3 regions of the Methylotuvimicrobium sp. KM1 genome follow, and region 2 is predicted to be linked to each of the others. Evidence: riboswitches for the same ligand, from Rfam matches in the RefSeq annotation. Region 2 holds a riboswitch; each other region holds the start of a gene.
What was found. Region 2 has a riboswitch for cobalamin ahead of ACINK7_RS17335 (ribonucleoside-diphosphate reductase subunit alpha). Riboswitches for the same ligand answer to the same signal wherever they lie in the genome.

Region 1 (6,019 bases), 1.3 Mb from region 2:
GGTGACAACCTGACCGGCTACCGCGACGCCGAAAACAAGCTTTGGCAATACGGCTACGACGACCATCACCAAATCCTGACCGTCACCGACCCGGTTGGCGTTACCATCGTCGACAACGTCTACGACGCAAGCGGCAAAGTCATCCGGCAAACCGCCCCTCGCGACAACAATACGACAGCCGTCTACACACTCCACTACACCGGCCTCTCATCCAGCGAAGAAGATCCGCTCGGCCACCGAACGACCTACCATTACGACTTCGCCGGGCGGACCGTCGCCGTCGAAAACGCCCTGGGCGAGAAAAGTGCGGTCGACTACGACGGCCAAGGCCAGATCATCCAACAAACCGACCCGCTCGGCCGCATCAGCCAGTACAGCTACGACGGCCGCAACAATCTCCGATTCAGCTGGAATCCGCTGGATGAAGCGACCGAATTCCGCTACGACGGCCAACACCGGCTGACCCGCGTCATTGACGCGCTGGGCCACGGCGCCGAGATCGACTACGATGCCAGACATCGTCCGATCCGCTTCCGCAACGGCGAAACCGATGCAAACACCGGCCGGCGGCTCCAAACCATGCAAGTTTATTATGCCAATGGCTTGCTGCAACTCGAAACCGACGCCCGGTATACCCGGACCGATTATGTCTACGACGCTTACGGTTGGCTCGACACGCAAAAAACCGGCGCGCACCCGGTCGTCGATACCGATTACAACGCCATTGGCCAACTGACCCGGCTGGCCGATCAAAACGGCACCGTGACCACCTTCGATCATTACGACCAACGCGGCTTATTGACCGAGCAGACCGACCCGCTAGGCAAAAAACGCTTCACGACTTATGACGATGCGGGACGGGTCCAAAGCCAAACCGACCGTAACGGCAACGTCACCAGTCTGGCTTACACGCCGACCAGTCAACTCAAACGCATCACTTACCAGAATGGTCGTCAGGTCGAGTTTAACTATGACAGTCGCGATAATCTCGAAACGATGACCGACCCAAGCGGGACGACGACCAACAGTTTCGACGAGTTAAACCGACTGACCGGCCACACCGACCCGAACGGCTTTAGCGTCGGCTACCAATACGACCCAGCCGGCAACCTCCAAACCCTCGCCTATCCGGGCACGAACCGCACCGTAACCTACGGCTACGACGACGCAGGCCGCCTGACCAGCGTGACTGTCGACTGGCTCAGCGGCACGCCGGCCACGACCTACCACTACGATGCCGCTGGTCGGATGGAACAGGCCGATCTTTTCAACGGCAGCGTCACCAATTACACCCTGGACAAAGCCGACCGGTTGACCGGCATTCAACACAGCGCCGACGGCCAAATCCTGGCCGACTATCAATACACCCTCGACAACAACGGCAACCGGATCAAAGCCCTCGCTCAAGAACCGCAAAAACCGGAAGCACTGATCAACCGGAGCCAAGGCTATACTTACAATGCGCAAAAGAACCGGCTGCTGACAACCCAACTGAACGGCACGGATCAGACGACCTTCAGCTACGACCACGAAGGCCGCCTATTCCGCACTCATCTACAAGGCGAAAGACCCACGTCTTTCAGCTACGACCACGCCCACCGGCTGATTCGACACGGCAACGAGCAGTATGTCTATGACGGCGTCGGCAACCGCATCCGAGCGACACGTAGCGGCACCACCACAAAATACATCGTTGATGCCGCCGGCAACTTGCTCGCCGAAGCCAATAACAGCAACCAAATCACACGGTACTATATTTACGGCCAAGGCCTGCTTGGTTTTGTCGACGCCAGTACCAACCAGCTGTACACCTACCATTTCGACGGCACCGGCCATACCATCGCCATTACCAACCAAAGCCAACAAACCGTCAACACCTATGCCTACGATCCCTATGGCAGGCTCATGGGCCAGACCGAAACGATACCGCAACCGTTCAAGTATGTCGGTCAATTTGGTGTGTTCTCCGAAGAAAACAACCTTTACTACATGCGGGCGCGGTATTATGATGCCGACATCGGAAGGTTTATCTCCGAAGACCCGATCGGATTCGAGGGTGGGTTGAATCTGTATGCGTATGCCGGAGGGAATCCGGTGATGTTTGTGGATCCGAGTGGACAATTCGCATGTGGAGGTATTTGTGTAGCAGCAATTGGAGTTGGTGTAGGCTTTATTTTCGATTATTCCGTTGAAGCCATACGAGGATCAAATAACTCGACAGCTACAACGTCAGGCAATGTTGTAGCAGGAACAGCCGTTGCCGTTACATCAAGCACCCAGTCAAAACCAAGGACGGGAATAGCTGGTGGAGGTCCATCCGGTTCTGGTACATCTGTCGCTAGTCAGTTAAATCACAATGCTGCCAAGAAGGGAATGTATTCTATTGGAACTAGAAACGCTATTAGCTCAGTCTTGCGTAAAACTCCCTATGTAGGATATGCATATGGTTCATATCAGATTGGTGAAGCGATTTATGATAGATATAACAGCTTTAGCTTAAATCAGACAGATGCTGTTGCTAATGGAGTGAATGTCAATTATGGCTCATCTAGAAAGTGATTCTATAGATAGGAAAGCCCGAGATAAGCTCGCCGAGCTTGTTAGGTGGCTTATTTCTGGTCAAATTAGTAACTTTAAATTTGAGAAAGAAACACCAAATACGGACGACCCCGGAGTTTTAGCAATTATTCATTCCTTGTGGTGCTTTTATGATGATTTTAAAGAACACAAGCTGTCCGGTGATAAGACTCTCCCGGAAACCACAAAAAATGAATTAAAGCGATGGATTGTTTTTCTGTACTCAGATGAAAAATATTTATGGCCAGAAATATCCTATCCGGGTGTTAGGCCTATTGAGCAAAATTTTGTATCAAAATTATTTAATGGTTCTGAAAAAGAAAAAAAATTCATGGAAGCTGGTGACTACTCATTATGGCCATTCTTTGATAAAGAAATGTATGATCGCGCAATGAGAAATCCTAAGTTGCTAGCATCGAAAAAATAAACCTATAATCCATGTTTCAACAAACTTAAACTCTTGAAAAGTGGGTGTTTTTAAAACGGCCCGACTTATTCAACGGCAGCGTCACCCACTACACCCTGGACAAGGCCGACCGGCTGAAAGGCATCCACCACAGCGTAGGCGGCCAAACCCTGGCCGATTACCAATACACCCTCGATAATAACGGCAACCGGATCTAAGCCCTCGCCGAAGAACCGGCTGCTGACAACTCAACTGAACGGCACGACGTAGGCCACCTTCAGCTACGACCACGAAGGCCGCCTATTCCGCACTCATCTACAAGGCGAAAGACCCACGTCTTTCACCTTCGACCACGCCCACCGGCTGGTTCGACGCGGCAACGAGCAGTATGTCTATGACGGCGTCGGCAACCGCATCCAAGCCACAAGAAACGGCCAAGTCACCAAGTACATCTACGATGCCGCCGGCAACCTGCTCGCCGAAGCCAATAACAGCAACCAAATCACACGGTACTATATTTACGGCCAAGGCCTGATCGGCTTTGTCGACGCCCAAACCAACCAACTCTCCACCTACCACTTCGACGGCACCGGGCACACCGTCGCGATCACCGATCAAAACCTCAAATCGTCAACAGCTACGCCTACGATCCGTACGGCAGGCTGATGGCACAAACCGAAATTATCGCTCAGCCGTTCAAGTATGCCGGGCATTTCGTCGTACAAGCCGAAGCTGATAACCATTTGCGCAGCTTTAACGAGTAACCTATAATCCGCAGCTTGTTTTACGGTTCCCGCACTGGGCGGGTGAAACTGGAAGCCGGTTAAAGACCGGCGCTGCCCCCGCAACGGTAGGTGATTTTTCACAAGCCCGGAGACAGGCCCTAAAACATACAGAACAGTATTGCGGTGGGCGATCTGTCAAATCTTTTTCGGTTTGTCTTCCCCTTCGTTTTTCCGTCAATCAGACTTGGAAAGGACAATCACGATGAAAACACTCGCCGGCTCTTCCGTCGTTTACTCCGCTAAATTTCTCCCGAGCTTGAGCGCCATCGTATTGGACTTGACCAAACTCAAACTCTGATCATGAACAGCACCCCATCCGTCCGTCACTGTCCGACCATGCTGATCAGCGCGCCCGCCTCCGGCCAAGGCAAGACAACCGTGACCGCCGCGCTGGCAGCCTATCACCGAAGCCGAAACCGCAAGGTCAGCGTATTCAAAACCGGCCCGGATTTCATCGATCCGCAGATTTTGGCTCATGCCTCGGGCCGACCGGTCTATCAGCTGGATTTGTGGATGATGGGCGAGGCGCATTGCCGCGACTTGCTCTATCGCGCCGCCGCCGAAGCCGATGTCATCCTGATCGAAGGCGTGATGGGTCTCTACGACGGCGACAGCAGCAGCGCCGATCTGGCGCAAGCGCTGTCGGTACCGGTCGCCGCCGTGATCGACGCGCAAGGCATGGCGCAAACTTTTGCCGCCGTCGCCTACGGTTTGGCTCATTACCGGCCGAACCTAAGGTTTGCCGGCGTGATCGCCAACAAGGTCGGCAGTCCAGGCCATGCCGGATTACTGCAAGAAGCGCTGCCCGACGACATGCCTTTGCTGGCGGCCCTATCCAAAGAAGCGGACATCGCCTTGCCATCGCGGCATTTAGGTTTACTGCAAGCGGACGAGATCGGCGACTTGAACCGAAGACTGGCGCGAGCCGCCGAATTATTGACCGAATCCGCGCCATGCCGCTTACCTGAACCGGTTGCCTTTGCCCCGGCGGCAATGACGCCGACGCCGTGCCTTCTTGCCGGCAAGCGCATCGGCATCGCCCGCGACGCGGCCTTTTCATTCATCTACCAGGCCAACCTCGATTGCTTGCAGGCCATGGGCGCCGAGCTGCGTTTCTTCTCGCCGTTGACCGACACCGAAATACCGGATGTCGATAGTCTTTATCTGCCGGGCGGATATCCGGAACTGCATCTAGCGGCACTCGCCGATAATCGCGCGATGAAACAGGCCTTGCATGACTATCACCGCGCCGGCAAACCGATTTACGCCGAATGCGGCGGTTTTTTATACCTATTGGAAACGCTGACCGACAAACAGGGGCAATCGGCCGCGATGGCTGGCCTGTTGCCGGGTCGCGCGACAATGCAGAACCGGCTGGTCAATCTGGGCATGCACAGCTTGCAGCTGGAGCACGGAGAGATACGCGGCCATAGTTTTCATCATTCGCTTCTGGAAACCGATAAGGAAGCCTCGACCGTATCGATTCCGCAACGCAATCGTAGCCAAGGCGAAAAGTTTTTCCGCGTGGGATCGTTGCAAGCCTCTTATCTGCATACTTATTTTCCGTTCAACCCGCAACAAGCCGCAGGATTTTTTCAATAACCGGATTATCGAAAGTCTGGATTGTCGGTGCCGGCGATCCTAAACAGCGTAGCCCGGATGAAGCGTAGCGCAATCCGGGATGTTCGGTGCCACGCCAATCCCGTATTCCGCTACGCTACATACGGGCTACATGCTAAGGAACGAGCATGAAACAATTTAGACAACTGTTGGAAGGGGGTTCGGTGGCTCGATTGGCAGGTGTCGGGGGCTGGGATAGCCGCCGTCAAGCCTACACGGACGTATTCACCCAGCAGCTAAATTCCATAGTTCATTGGCTATAATTAATTATCTAGGATAATTTAGGTGCTGGGTGAACGGCGGTCCTCGATAGACAAAGCCAAGGCGGTTTTTCAATCAAAAGGGAGTAATTCCTGAATGGGTCTCAGCATCTTGCCGAGGCAAAGTTTTTTCAAGCTCGAGGAATACCGGTTCGGCAGCATCGTATCATTTTATTTATCTTTACCATTCAGACGACCGATTTCGCGCAACGTATCGTTCAATACAGGCTGTAACTGTTGAATCGACTCATCTATCGTAGCTCCTTCTTCTAAAAGCTTAGACTCGATCTGTTCAGCCAACTTCCATACTTGTATCAGCGCCAAGTTTCCTGCCGTCCCTTTCAATTTATGCGCCAAGGCAAGAGCACTTT
Region 2 (6,019 bases):
AATGGTTGCGGTTGGCGTTTAGAAAAAACGACCAAGCCCACGGGTACTTGAACGGGGCCAGTTGATTGATGTCGGCCTGGCCGTTGACCACCCGTTTTTGTTCGGGGTCGATGGGCGGCACCGTACAACCGTCCGGTGAGGCCGATATTGCGGCGGTTGCCTGGAATTCACCGATCGCCGGCGCCGCCGAAACATCCCAATCGTCAAAGCTTAACGTCGTTTTCATTGGCAGGCCTCGCAATCCGGATCAGCAATCGAGCAGGCCTTGGGCGCCGTTTCGTCGGCGCCGGTTTTTTCCATCGCGGTGGCGCCCAAGGTGCGTAAATAATACGTCGTCTTCAAGCCGCGTTGCCAGGCCAGTCGGTACATCCGGTCCAGTTTGCCGCCGGTCGGCGCGGCGACGTACAAATTTAGCGATTGCGATTGGTCCAACCATTTCTGCCGGCGGGCGGCAGCTTCGATCAGCATTTCCGGGTCGATTTCGAAGGCCGTGGCATAGCGGGCTTTGATTTCGGCCGGCACCCGCTCGATGGCGGCTAGCGAGCCGTCGAAGTATTTCAGGTCGGCGACCATCACCGCATCCCATAAATCCAGTGCTTTCAACTCGCGTACCAATGCGGCGTTGACCACCGTGAACTCGCCGGACAGATTGGATTTGACGTATAGATTCTGATAAACGGGCTCGATGGACGCCGAAACGCCGACGATGTTGGAAATGGTCGCGGTCGGCGCAATCGCCACGCAATTGGAGTTGCGCATGCCGACTTGGGCGATGCGCTCGCGCAACGCTTGCCAATCCAACTGCCCGCCGGTCGGCACACCCAAGTCGCCGCGCGTTTCCGCCAAGAGCGCCAAGGTATCCGGCGGTAACACGCCTTGCTGCCATAAACTGCCGTTAAAGCTGCTGTAACGTCCGCGTTGCTCGGCCAAATCGGCTGAAGCCTGATAGGCGTAATAACACAGCAATTCGGCCGAATAGTCGGCGAATGCCACCGCTTCCGGGCTGGCGTAAGCGATGCCCAGTTGGTGCAAACAATTGGAGAAGCCCATCATGCCCAGTCCGACCGGGCGGTGGCGCAGGTTGGCGTTACGCGCTTTGACTGTGGCGTAGAAATTGATGTCGATGACGTTGTCCAACATGCGCATCGCGGTGTTAATGGTGCGTTGCAGTTTGTCGGCATCCAGTTGCCAAACCCCGTTATGTTCGACTAAATGCGCGGCCAGATTCACCGAGCCCAGATTGCAAACGGCGGTTTCATCATTGGACGTGTTCAGCGTGATTTCGGTGCACAGGTTGGAGCTGTGGATTACCCCTGCGTGTTGTTGCGGCGAACGCAGATTGCAGGCGTCCTTGAAGGTAATCCACGGATGGCCGGTTTCGAACAGCATGGTCAGCATCTTGCGCCACAATGGCACCGCGCCGATGCGCTTGAATAACTTGATTTCGCCGCGCTCGGCCTTGGCCTCGTAGGCTTGATAAGCCTCGGCGAAGGCCGCACCGTACAAATCGTGCAAATCCGGCACGTCCACCGGCGAAAACAAAGTCCAATCGCCGTTTTCCCGCACCCGTTGCATGAACAGATCCGACACCCAGGCGGCGGTATTCATGTCGTGGCAACGGCGACGCTCGTCGCCGGTGTTTTTGCGCAGTTCCAGAAATTCCTCGAAATCCAGATGCCAGTTTTCCAGGTAGGCGCAAACCGCACCCTTGCGCTTGCCGCCTTGGTTGACTGCGACGGCGGTATCGTTGACCACCTTTAGGAATGGAATCACGCCCTGGCTGTTGCCGTTGGTGCCCTTGATCCGGCTGCCCAGCGCCCGCACCGGCGTCCAGTCGTTGCCCAGGCCGCCGGCGTATTTTTGCAGCAGCGCGTTTTCCTTGATGCTTTGGTAAATGCCGTCCAGATCGTCGGAGACCGTGGTCAAGTAGCAAGACGACAATTGCGGGTGACGGGTGCCGCTGTTAAATAAGGTCGGCGTCGAGCACATGAAATCAAAGCCGGACAGCAGCCGGTAGAATTCGATCGCGCGCGTTTCGCGGTCAATTTCGTTGAGCGCCAGTCCCATCGCCACCCGCATGAAAAAGCACTGCGGCAACTCGATGCGGCGGCCGTCGATATGCAAAAAGTAACGGTCGTACAGGGTTTGCAGGCCCAAGTAATCGAATTGCAGATCGCGTTCGGCCAGTAGCGCTCCACCCAGTTTTTCCAGATCGAACTCGGCCAGACGCGGATCGAGTAACTCGGCGGCGACGCCGGTTGCGATGAAGTCGGCGTAGCAGCCGGCGTAGCGTTCGGCCATATCGGCTTGGCTCAATGCCGAGCCGGTGGCTTCCAGGCGCAGATGGCTCAACAGCAAACGCGCGGCGACTTTGGCGTAGTCCGGTTCGACTTCGATCAAGGTCCGCGCCGCCAACACCAAGGCCTGACGTACCGATGCCAACGGCATGCCGTCGTAGAGATTGGTCAGGGCTCCCGTCCAGACCCGCTCGGCATCGACATCGGCCAAGCCGGCGCAAGCTTCGCGGCACAACGCGATGAACGCTGCACTGTCCAGCGGTCGGCGTCGGCCGTGGTCGTCCACTTGCAAAGACGGTGATGCATTGTCGATGGCTTGCCGGGCCGCGCGTTGCTCGGCGTGTTTTTCGCGGTACAGCACGTAAGCGCGGGCCACGTCGTGGGCGCCGGAACGCATCAGCGCCAGTTCCACTTGGTCCTGAATATCCTCGATATGTATCGTACCGCCGCCCGGCAGGCGCCGAGTCAATGCCTCGACCACGCCGGCCGTGAGCTGCGCGACCTGATCGCGAGTCCGCGCCGAATTGACGCTATGCTGGCCCTCGACTGCGAGAAAGGCTTTGGTGATCGCGATGGCGATTTTTTCCGGCTGAAATGTGGCCACGGAACGGTTGCGGCGAATGACTTCCAAGCCGTTCCCCTCCGAGCGCGGCACTGAATGTTTAAAGGACTCGGCAGAGTCGGGATAAAAACTGGCGGGTTGAGCGGCGGTATCCATGGGTTACTCCATTGAGGAGCGGGGATATGAAGCCGCAACGGCAGGCGCGACACGGAAGCCGAAATAGCCCGAACCGCATTATTTGCCATCGTCCTCGGAGACACCCCGCTCCCGGTTGATTAAAGTTTCGAGGGCAGGTCTCCTGGCTTTCGGGTCGTCGTTTCGGTTCGGCCTTCCCGGACTCGCGTCCAGTGGCACATGGTGAACCTCAACTCGCCGATTACAGTTGCGGGGGCAGCTCCGGCTTGCAGGCGATCATGCAAAAGAAGCAAAATCGCCGACCGGATTCCCTTTTAATCCCCTTCGGGGGGAACCGTCTTGGCGCAGTAGTTTAGGCGGGTATGGCGAATGTGTCAAGCTAGGATTACTATATGTAGTGATTTTTATAGGCCAATCTGTCTACATATTGTGCATTCATTGACCCTTCAAGCAAACCCAACTTTTGGATCCAGGCCACCAATCAAACAAATACTGTAGGATTTTCAGGTTTAACGGCCCTTTTGAAGCCAATCTATGACAGCAGCTAGGCTAAAGCGTCATCTAGCGCCATCGCGGCATGTTCCACCAACCAACGTAAATACTCCAACTCGGCATCCTCGTGCCGACAAGCCAAATACATGGTTTTAGCTATGGGTAGACCAGCGAAACGCAGGCCGGTCAGGCCCAGTTTGTCGGATTTGTCGGCCAGCAGCCATTCCGGCAGCAGGCACACGCCGCGACCGGCGGCGGCTAGTTGCAGCATGATGTCGGTTTCCTCGACCGGGATATGGGCGGCGGGTTCGATGCCGGCCGGTTGCAGCACCTTACGGAACATGTCCAGCCGCTCGCGCGCCACCGGGTAAGTCAGCACGGTTTCGCCGCGCAAATCGTCGGGCTTGATTTCGGCGCGGCCGGCCAGCGGATGGCTGTCGGCCACGATCAATACCAATTCGAAATCGAACAGCGTCTGGTAGCTGAGCAGGCCGTTATCGACCGGGTCCGAGGTCAACACCGCATCCAGTTTGTATTGGCGGATGGCTTCGAACGATTCGAAGCGGTAGCGCGAGGTGACTTCGACGGTCAAGTCCGGCCACGCGCGCAGATAGGGTTGCAGAATGTTGCGAAACCACTCGTAGCAGGCATGGCATTCGATGCCTATCGTCAATTTACCGGTCTTGCCTTTGGCTAGCTGCGCCAAATGGTTTTCCGCCGAATCGACGGTGGCGATGACGGATTCTGCGACCTCGGACATATAACGCCCGGCCTGGCTCAATACCAGCGAGCGGCCCTGCTTGTACCACAGTGTGACACCCAGGCGTTGTTCCAGGTTTTTGATTTGATGCGACAGCGCCGATTGGGTCAGATGCAGGGTTTCGGCGGAGGCGCTGAGGGTGCCGTGGCGTTTTAACGCCAGCAGGATGCGCAGGTGGATCAATTCCATATTGATGAATATATCTCATGAGTTGATGAAGAATCATCGATTATCGTCATTCATTTGTCTGTTTACAATGTTTTCTGTGTCAAACATTCAACAGACGGTATTTATTCATGACGAAAATTCACAATTTGGGCTTTCCCCGTATCGGCGCCAAGCGCGAGCTAAAGTTTGCCTTAGAGTCGTACTGGCAAGGTCTATCCTCGCGCGAGGATCTTAAATCACTCGGCCAACAGTTACGCCGGCGTCATTGGCAATTGCAGGCCGGACTGGATTGGGCGCCGGTCGGCGACTTCGCCTTTTACGACCAAGTGCTGGACATGAGCTTTACCTTGGGCAACCTGCCTGAGCGGGTGCAACAATTCCACGGCGACGCGTTGGACAATTACTTTCGGGTCGCCCGCGGCCGTTCGGCACAAGCCGCGGACGAAGCCGCTGGTTGCGGCGGCGTCGCCGCCGGCGAAATGACCAAGTGGTTCGACACCAACTATCACTACATTGTCCCTGAGTTCAACGCCGCCACCGAATTCAAGCTGGATGCGTCCCGGCTGCTGGAGCAACTGGCAGAGGCCAAGGCCCAAGGCGTCGCCGCCAAGCCGGTGATCATCGGCCCGGTTACCTATTTGTGGTTAGGCAAGGCCAAGGACGACTCCGAGAAACTGGCGCTGTTGCCCAAACTGCTGCCGGTTTACGCGCAATTGCTGGAAGCGCTGGCGAATGCAGGCGTCGAATGGGTGCAGATCGACGAACCGATTCTGGTCACCGAACTCGATGACGCCTGGCAAAATGCTTTTAACACCGCCTATCAACAATTGCAGGCCTGCCGCGTCAAGCTGTTGCTGGTGACCTATTTCGGCCAACTGGTGGAAAACCGCAATCTCACCGTCAACTTGCCGGTGGCCGGTTTGCACGTCGATGCCGTCAACGGCCGCGATGATGTCGAAGCGTTGCTCGAGCAATGGCCCGCGGACAAAGTATTATCGCTCGGCGTCATCAATGGCCGCAACATCTGGAAAACCGACCTCAACGCGGTGCTGGATAGTCTGGAACCGATTGCTCAACAACTGGGCGAACGCCTGTGGCTGGCACCGTCGTGCTCGCTGCTGCATGTGCCGGTCGATCTGGACAACGAGCAGAAACTCGACGCCGAAATCAAATCCTGGCTGGCCTTTGCCAAACAGAAGCTCGGCGAATTGCGCGTGCTGGGTAAGGCGCTGAACCAAGGGCGTGATGCAGTCAAAGCCGAACTGGAGGACAACCGCGCCGCCATCGAAGCCCGCCACAATTCGGCGCGGGTCAACAATCCGTCGGTCAAGGCGGCGCTGGCCGACATCACCTCGCAACTGGCCCGGCGCAAAAGCCCGTATGCGCAACGCGCACTCAAGCAGGCCGCGCTACTAAAACTGCCCAAGTTTCCCACTACGACCATCGGTTCTTTCCCGCAGACGTCGGAAATCCGCCTGGCCCGCAGCCAGTTCAAGTCCGGCAAACTGGACCAAGCCGGCTATCAAGCCGCGATGCGCGGCGAAATTGCGCGTTGCGTGCGTGAACAGGAAGCGCTCGGTTTGGACGTTTTCGTGCATGGCGAAG
Region 3 (6,019 bases), 2.2 Mb from region 2:
TGTGGGAGCGATCCATTGATCGCGATTTCCAGGCCGAAAATTGGCTAGCAAAGGGTATAGAGTCAAGCCCCTTTATGATCTTCACTGAAAATCGGCAAGGATTTCAGCAATGCGACTACGCCGAAAATCAAGGTCGCATAGATCAACGTCGATTTGATATAGGCCGGGTAAAAATTCGCCATTTTGCTCAGTTTTTCAGGCCAGTCCAATGCATCGTGACGGCCGGACAACAAATAGAAGCTGAATTCGGAAATCAAAAACGCAAGCGTCGTTGCCGCGAGCAGAATTGCGAATTGTTTCAATAGCACCGAAGGGCTCAGCTCTTTGAATTGGCCACACATTTTGCCGCCAAACCAGACTGCGGCATAGGTCGGAATCAAAAAGACATAGGCCGGTGAAACGCAAAAGCTACTGACGCCGAAGAATTGAATCACGACAAAATCGATCAATGCTGCTTCGGCCAATAAAACGGCAAAAAAACGGTTGCCGCCGAACCAAAGCCCGGCCAGAAAAAATACCGCTAAAGAGGCGTCGGGGAGTTGAAAAGGCGTGCCGATATGGCTAGAGCGCGTGGCCGCCATCAACAACATCAAAGCGATCGCGCCGGGTTGAATCGGTAGGTTTTGGACAGGTAAGCGTTGTGCGATATTCATCGTCATTTCTCCAGGAAAATTAAGTTTTAGATATTATAGCGAATCGAAACGAAAAAGTTTCGATCGACTGTGTTATAGGTATCGACCAATTGATATTGTTTATCCAGCAGATTATTCAATTGAGCGCTGACGGTCCAGTTTTTATTGATGTGATAGGCCGAGCGTAAATCGATGGTCGCATAACCGCTGACTTTGGTCGTGTTGGCGGCATCGTCGTAGCGATAGCCCTCGGCTAATAGGAAAGCACCGACGTCGACGGGCCCGAACGATCTGGATAAGTCGAATGATAACATTCTATCGGTGCGGCGTGGCAGACGATTATTCGTTTCCCGGTCGACCGGACGTAGCAAATTCATGCCTAGTTTGGCGTTCCAACCGAAAATTTGTGTGCCGATTTCGGCTTCGAGACCGTCGACTTGGGCCTTGCCGATATTTTCGGCGGATAAGCTAAAATTCGCCGGATCAAAGACATAGACGATCAAATTATCCAGGTTGGTATGATAAGCGCGAATCTCCCACTGTAGCCAGTCATGGTTGCCCGCGAGTCCGACTTCGACCGATTTCGATTCTTCGGCCATCAAGTTGGGGTTGCCGAAGCCGGGCCAATAGAGTTGGTTGAAGCTTGGAGCCTTGAAACCGTTGCCGAAATTGGCGAATGTACTGATGCCGTAATCCCAATTGGCGCGCCAGCCGATGCTGCCGGTGACGAAGTCGCCGAAGGCTTCGTTTTCATCCCAACGAATAGAACCATTGAGATAATGGTTGTCGAAGAATCGTCCGTGCCATTCGCCGAATACGCCGACATCGTAACGCGATAGCTCGGTATAATCGGTCGTGCTATTCGCTTCATCCAAACGGTAATCGGCCCCGAGCGTCAGTTGATGATCGTCCGACAATTTAACCGCATTTAACCAACTGGCATTCCAACGCGTGCTGTCGAAACGGCTGAAAAACGAGCCGTCCGGGCTGAAATTGTCGGCATCGTCTCGGCTTTGCCCTAACCGTAAGATCGAGCGCCAGTTGTCGATGACATCGATGGCGCCACTCAGGCCGATGACCTGATTGACGAATTCCATTTTATTCGGGGTTCCGTCGAAGTCGTTGCGTCCTTCCGAGCGCATGTAGGTGGCTTCCATCTCGGCATTGTTATCGAAGCGGTGGCCCAAGCGCGCATTGAGTCCGGTATTGTAGAAACCGTCTTTATCGGGCTCATCCACCCCGGCAGTCGGTTGTCGCGCATCGAAGCCTTGCGAATTGAAATGCGACGCGCCGAGGGTATACCAACTATTTTGATAACGCCCGCTGATCGTGCCGGAGGCCTTGGCGGTATTAAACGAACCGCCGCCGGCATCGATCGTGATCGTCGGTTTTTCTTCTTGTGCGCCTTTACGGGTGAAAATTTGGATAACGCCCCCCAAGGCTTCGGCGCCCCAAAGGCTGGACTGCGGACCGCGAATGATCTCGACGCGTTCGATTTGATCGATCGGCAATAGTTCGAATGGCGAAGTGCCGGAGGTTACCGAACCGAAGCGGATGCCGTCGACCAGGACCAACACATGGCCGGAACCTGTGCCGCGTATGAAGACGCTGGAGTTTTTACCGTATCCGCCTTGTTGCGTGATATCGAGGCCGGTTGAGCCTCTTAGCAATTCCGGCAAGGTGTTGACCTGGAGGCGTTCGATGTCTTCCCGCGTATATACGGTGCTGGCGGTTGCCAGATGGTCTTTGGGACTGTCCGACCGAGTTGTCGTGATCAGCATTTCGGGTAAATGTAACGGCGTCTCGTCCGGAGTTGAGTCGGCCAAGGCTGAAATAGGGAAGCCGGTGAATAACAGTGGGCTTAGATAGAATATTCGCATGATGTCCTCTGCGCCGCCCGCGCATGAAAGGTTGTAAAATTACAACGCAAGGGCGTGCGGCGAAAAGGCGGAGCATGGCTCGACCGTTTCGTTAACAGCCCTCCGCTGTATCGAATCGCTATCGGGCCGGTCTCCGGGCTTATAAGTGGCCATTGGCCTGAATCATCGCCTTCCCATGTCATTGCACACAGTGGCAAATTGATGATTCTTTACTTATCTACCGTTGCGGGGGCAGCGCCGGCTTTGGCTTGATGACCTGACCGGCTTCCCGTTTAACCCCGCCCTAGAATCGACAGGTCGATTCTAGGGCGGGGCACCTGAAAGCAAGGAGGGCATTATAGGGATTTGCCGGCTGAATGCAAGTGCAAGAAAAATATAGAGGATTAAATCTATTTATTGGGCAGGACGGAGTTTGCAACTCCGTCCCTAAGCGTTTCGACCGTGGTTAACGCGACTCAAAACGTTCGGGGCGGGTTACATAACCCGCCTCGCGTGGTGGCCATATCCTTATTTCATCTGCAGTTTCAATCCGGCACTGCAAAAAAAGACGCGATCGGAATGCCGCCCCATCAATTGTGCGGCTTTGCCCGATAAATCGATGAACTGCCGGGCCAAGCGATTGTCGGGCATGACACCGAGACCGACTTCGTTATGAATCAAGACCAATTCGGCGGGAAGTCGCAACACGGCGTCCAATTCCTGCAGGATGTCGGATTCGGGAATTTGATGGTATAAGGCGTTGTTCAGCCACATCGTCACGCACTCGACCAATACCGGGCGGTCCAAGCCTTGCAATGCGGCGAGCAGTTTGACCGGTTCCTCGACCGTAATGAACGAATCCTCCCGGCGCTGTTGGTGAACGGCCACTCGGGCCTTCATTTCGTCGTCGAAAAATTCGGTCGTCGCCAGATAATAAGGCTTTTCATCCCCGCATTTCTGCAAAATATAGTCTTCCGCCAAACGCGATTTACCGCTTTTGACGCCGCCGATGAATAAAGTCTTCATGATGGCTCCTGTAAGGCTTCCAGGATCAATGACAAATCCAGATTGGCCTCGACCCGGTCGGCAAAGCCTTGAATTTGGGCATTGCGGTATCCGGCGTAGTAATAACCCCGATAATCGGTATGTAGGGCTTTGAAATAATCGGTTCGAAATGCGTCGTTGTCGAATATGCCATGCACATGCGTGCCGGCGACAGCGCCATGCCGATAAAACAGCGGGTATTGAGTCATGCGCCCGCAATGAATTTCATAGCCATTCAACGCCGGATAGTCGAACAGATCATAGCTTCCTCGCCGGACGATCTTGGGGTGTTGATAAAGCACCTCATCATCGATATAACCGAATCCGGATTCGCTGCCGGGCAGGTCATGCTCGATAGCCTCCGGGTCATTCAGCATTCGGCACAGCATCTGGTAACCGCCGCAAATACCGAACACCGCTTTGTCGAAACGCTCGATTTCGGCGAACAAGCCTTGTTCCTTCAGCCATCTCAAATCGCGCAGTACGGTTTTGCTGCCCGGCAACAGCACCATATCGAAGCCGCTCAAGGGGCGGTAGGCTTGAATCAATTCGACATGCAGCTCTTCGTCGGCCATTAACACGTCCAGATCGTTATAATTGCTCAAACCCGGATAGGCGATCGCAGCAATGCGAATCTTGACGTCGTTCAGGCGTTGCCGGTAATTATTGAGCGATTGCGAATCTTCCATGTCGATATTGAGCGGCTCGAACGGCAATATGCCGAGCACCGGTACACCGAAGCGCTCTTTAATGATCGTTTCGCCGTCGTCGAAAAAACGCCGGTCGCCACGGAATTTGTTGATGACGACGCCGATCAAGTTTTCGCGCATGATCGGATGCATCAATTCCAGCGTGCCGTAAATCGACGCGAAGACGCCGCCGCGTTCGATGTCGGCGACTAGAATGTTTTTCGTGCGAAAGGTATTGGCGACAAAGCTGTTCGATAGGTCTTTATGCAATAGATTGAGTTCGACCGGAGAACCCGCGCCTTCGGCGATGACTAAGTCATGGGTCTGCCGGAGCGTCGTGAAGGCTTGTTCGACCTGTAACTTAAGGCCGCCTATCGAATCGTAATAGTCCGCGATAGTTTGATTTTGATGAACCAAGCCGTTGACGATCACTTGCACCGAACCGTTGCCGTGCGATTTCAGCAGCACCGGATTGAATAAATGATTCGGTTCGACCCGCGCGGCTTCGGCTTGCAGGCATTGAGCGCGGGAGATTTCGCGGCCGTCCGGGGTCACCGCCGAATTGTTCGAGACGTTTTGCGCCTTGAACGGCGCGACGCTGAGTCCCTGGTCTGCAAAAATCCGGCATAAGGCCATCGCTATCGTGGTTTTGCCGGCGTCCGAGCTGGTGCCGAATATCGCTAAAGGTTTCATAGATTGAGATAGTGAATGTAGGTGTATTGATGGCTGTATTGAAATTTATGCAAAGAGCCATGATCGACGCGGAATTGAAAGGCGGCGGCGGGCGACAGCTTCAAGATATGAGCCAGCAGGGCGCGAATTACGCCGGCATGGGTCACGACGACGGCTTGCGAAAGGCCAGTCTCGATGAGTTCCTGCCAAAAACTGCCGGCACGGCGGCATAAACCGGTAAAGCTTTCTCCGTTCGGCGGCGGGACGTCGACGAAATTTTGTGTCCAATGGTTTAGGACTTTTGCGTCGATTTCATCGAAAAACACGCCTTCCCAATCGCCGAAATCCAGCTCCAAGAGCCGTTCGTCGGTGACGACCTCATCGGATAGAGAATCGGCCAATTGTTTGCAACGGCTCAGTGCGCTGCTATAAAACCGGCAATCTTCGGACAGTTCAGGCAATTTTTGCCGAAGCGCTTCGGTCTCCTGGGCAAAGCTGTCCGCCAGGGCAATGTCGGATCGTCCGTAACACAAGCCTTGTGCGGCAGCGGTTTGGGTATGGCGAATCAAATATATGTCCATAGGATTTCGTAATAAATAATGTCCAGGAGCTATGAGCGCTGTTGAGGGTTCGGTAACTCGCTTGACAGGACGCCGTAAATACGTCCGTGTAGGCTTGACGGCGGCTTTCCTTGCCGCCGACACCTGCCAATCGAGTTACCGAACCCTCCGTAAAATAGGGAAGTTATTTACGACCAAATCCATAGCCCGCCGAGGAAAAGATAAAAAACGGTTTCGGTAATTTGTTGGCTAGCCCCCAAGCAATCGCCGGTATAGCCGCCGATATGGCGATGAAAATAGCGGCCGAGCCCTAGCGTAATCAGCGCCATCGGTATCAGCGCCGTGAGTGCTGAAGGCGGTAGAAGCAGAAGAGGCAGTATTGCCGGTATGCCGGCCAGTAGTAAGGTTTTCGCATCGGGCTTGAATACCGCGCCGGATGACTTGCTAGGTTGCGTACGGGCGTAATCGTAGCGGAACATCAAATACAACGGAAACCAGCGGCTGAGACTATGTCCCGCCAACAAGGCGATAGGAACCTCATTCATCGGTAAACCGGCCAAAAG

Region 1: it holds a riboswitch for cobalamin, as region 2 does, so the genes downstream of both, ACINK7_RS11785 (cobyrinate a,c-diamide synthase) here and ACINK7_RS17335 (ribonucleoside-diphosphate reductase subunit alpha) in region 2, are expected to answer to the same signal.
Region 3: it holds a riboswitch for cobalamin, as region 2 does, so the genes downstream of both, ACINK7_RS04780 (TonB-dependent receptor domain-containing protein) here and ACINK7_RS17335 (ribonucleoside-diphosphate reductase subunit alpha) in region 2, are expected to answer to the same signal.

Annotation. Positions count from the first base shown of each region.
Region 1 covers NZ_CP173170.1:2,750,598-2,756,616, forward strand. Annotated here, with positions in the region: gene ACINK7_RS11765 (RHS repeat-associated core domain-containing protein) at 1-2,559, shown strand, start outside; gene ACINK7_RS11770 (hypothetical protein) at 2,540-3,004, shown strand; gene ACINK7_RS11775 (hypothetical protein) at 3,049-3,201, shown strand; gene ACINK7_RS11780 (hypothetical protein) at 3,398-3,649, shown strand; cobalamin riboswitch at 3,754-3,884, shown strand; gene ACINK7_RS11785 (cobyrinate a,c-diamide synthase) at 4,069-5,370, shown strand; gene ACINK7_RS11790 (hypothetical protein) at 5,517-5,651, shown strand; gene ACINK7_RS11795 (response regulator) at 5,820-6,019, opposite strand, start outside.
Region 2 covers NZ_CP173170.1:4,031,020-4,037,038, forward strand. Annotated here, with positions in the region: gene ACINK7_RS17330 (ribonucleotide-diphosphate reductase subunit beta) at 1-226, opposite strand, end outside; gene ACINK7_RS17335 (ribonucleoside-diphosphate reductase subunit alpha) at 223-3,015, opposite strand; cobalamin riboswitch at 3,130-3,348, opposite strand; gene ACINK7_RS17340 (LysR family transcriptional regulator) at 3,539-4,435, opposite strand; gene metE (5-methyltetrahydropteroyltriglutamate--homocysteine S-methyltransferase) at 4,543-6,019, shown strand, end outside.
Region 3 covers NZ_CP173170.1:1,093,022-1,099,040, forward strand. Annotated here, with positions in the region: gene ACINK7_RS04775 (hypothetical protein) at 63-653, opposite strand; gene ACINK7_RS04780 (TonB-dependent receptor domain-containing protein) at 680-2,512, opposite strand; cobalamin riboswitch at 2,619-2,848, opposite strand; gene ACINK7_RS04785 (bifunctional adenosylcobinamide kinase/adenosylcobinamide-phosphate guanylyltransferase) at 3,020-3,517, opposite strand; gene ACINK7_RS04790 (cobyric acid synthase) at 3,514-4,917, opposite strand; gene cobC (alpha-ribazole phosphatase) at 4,914-5,477, opposite strand; gene cobS (adenosylcobinamide-GDP ribazoletransferase) at 5,645-6,019, opposite strand, start outside.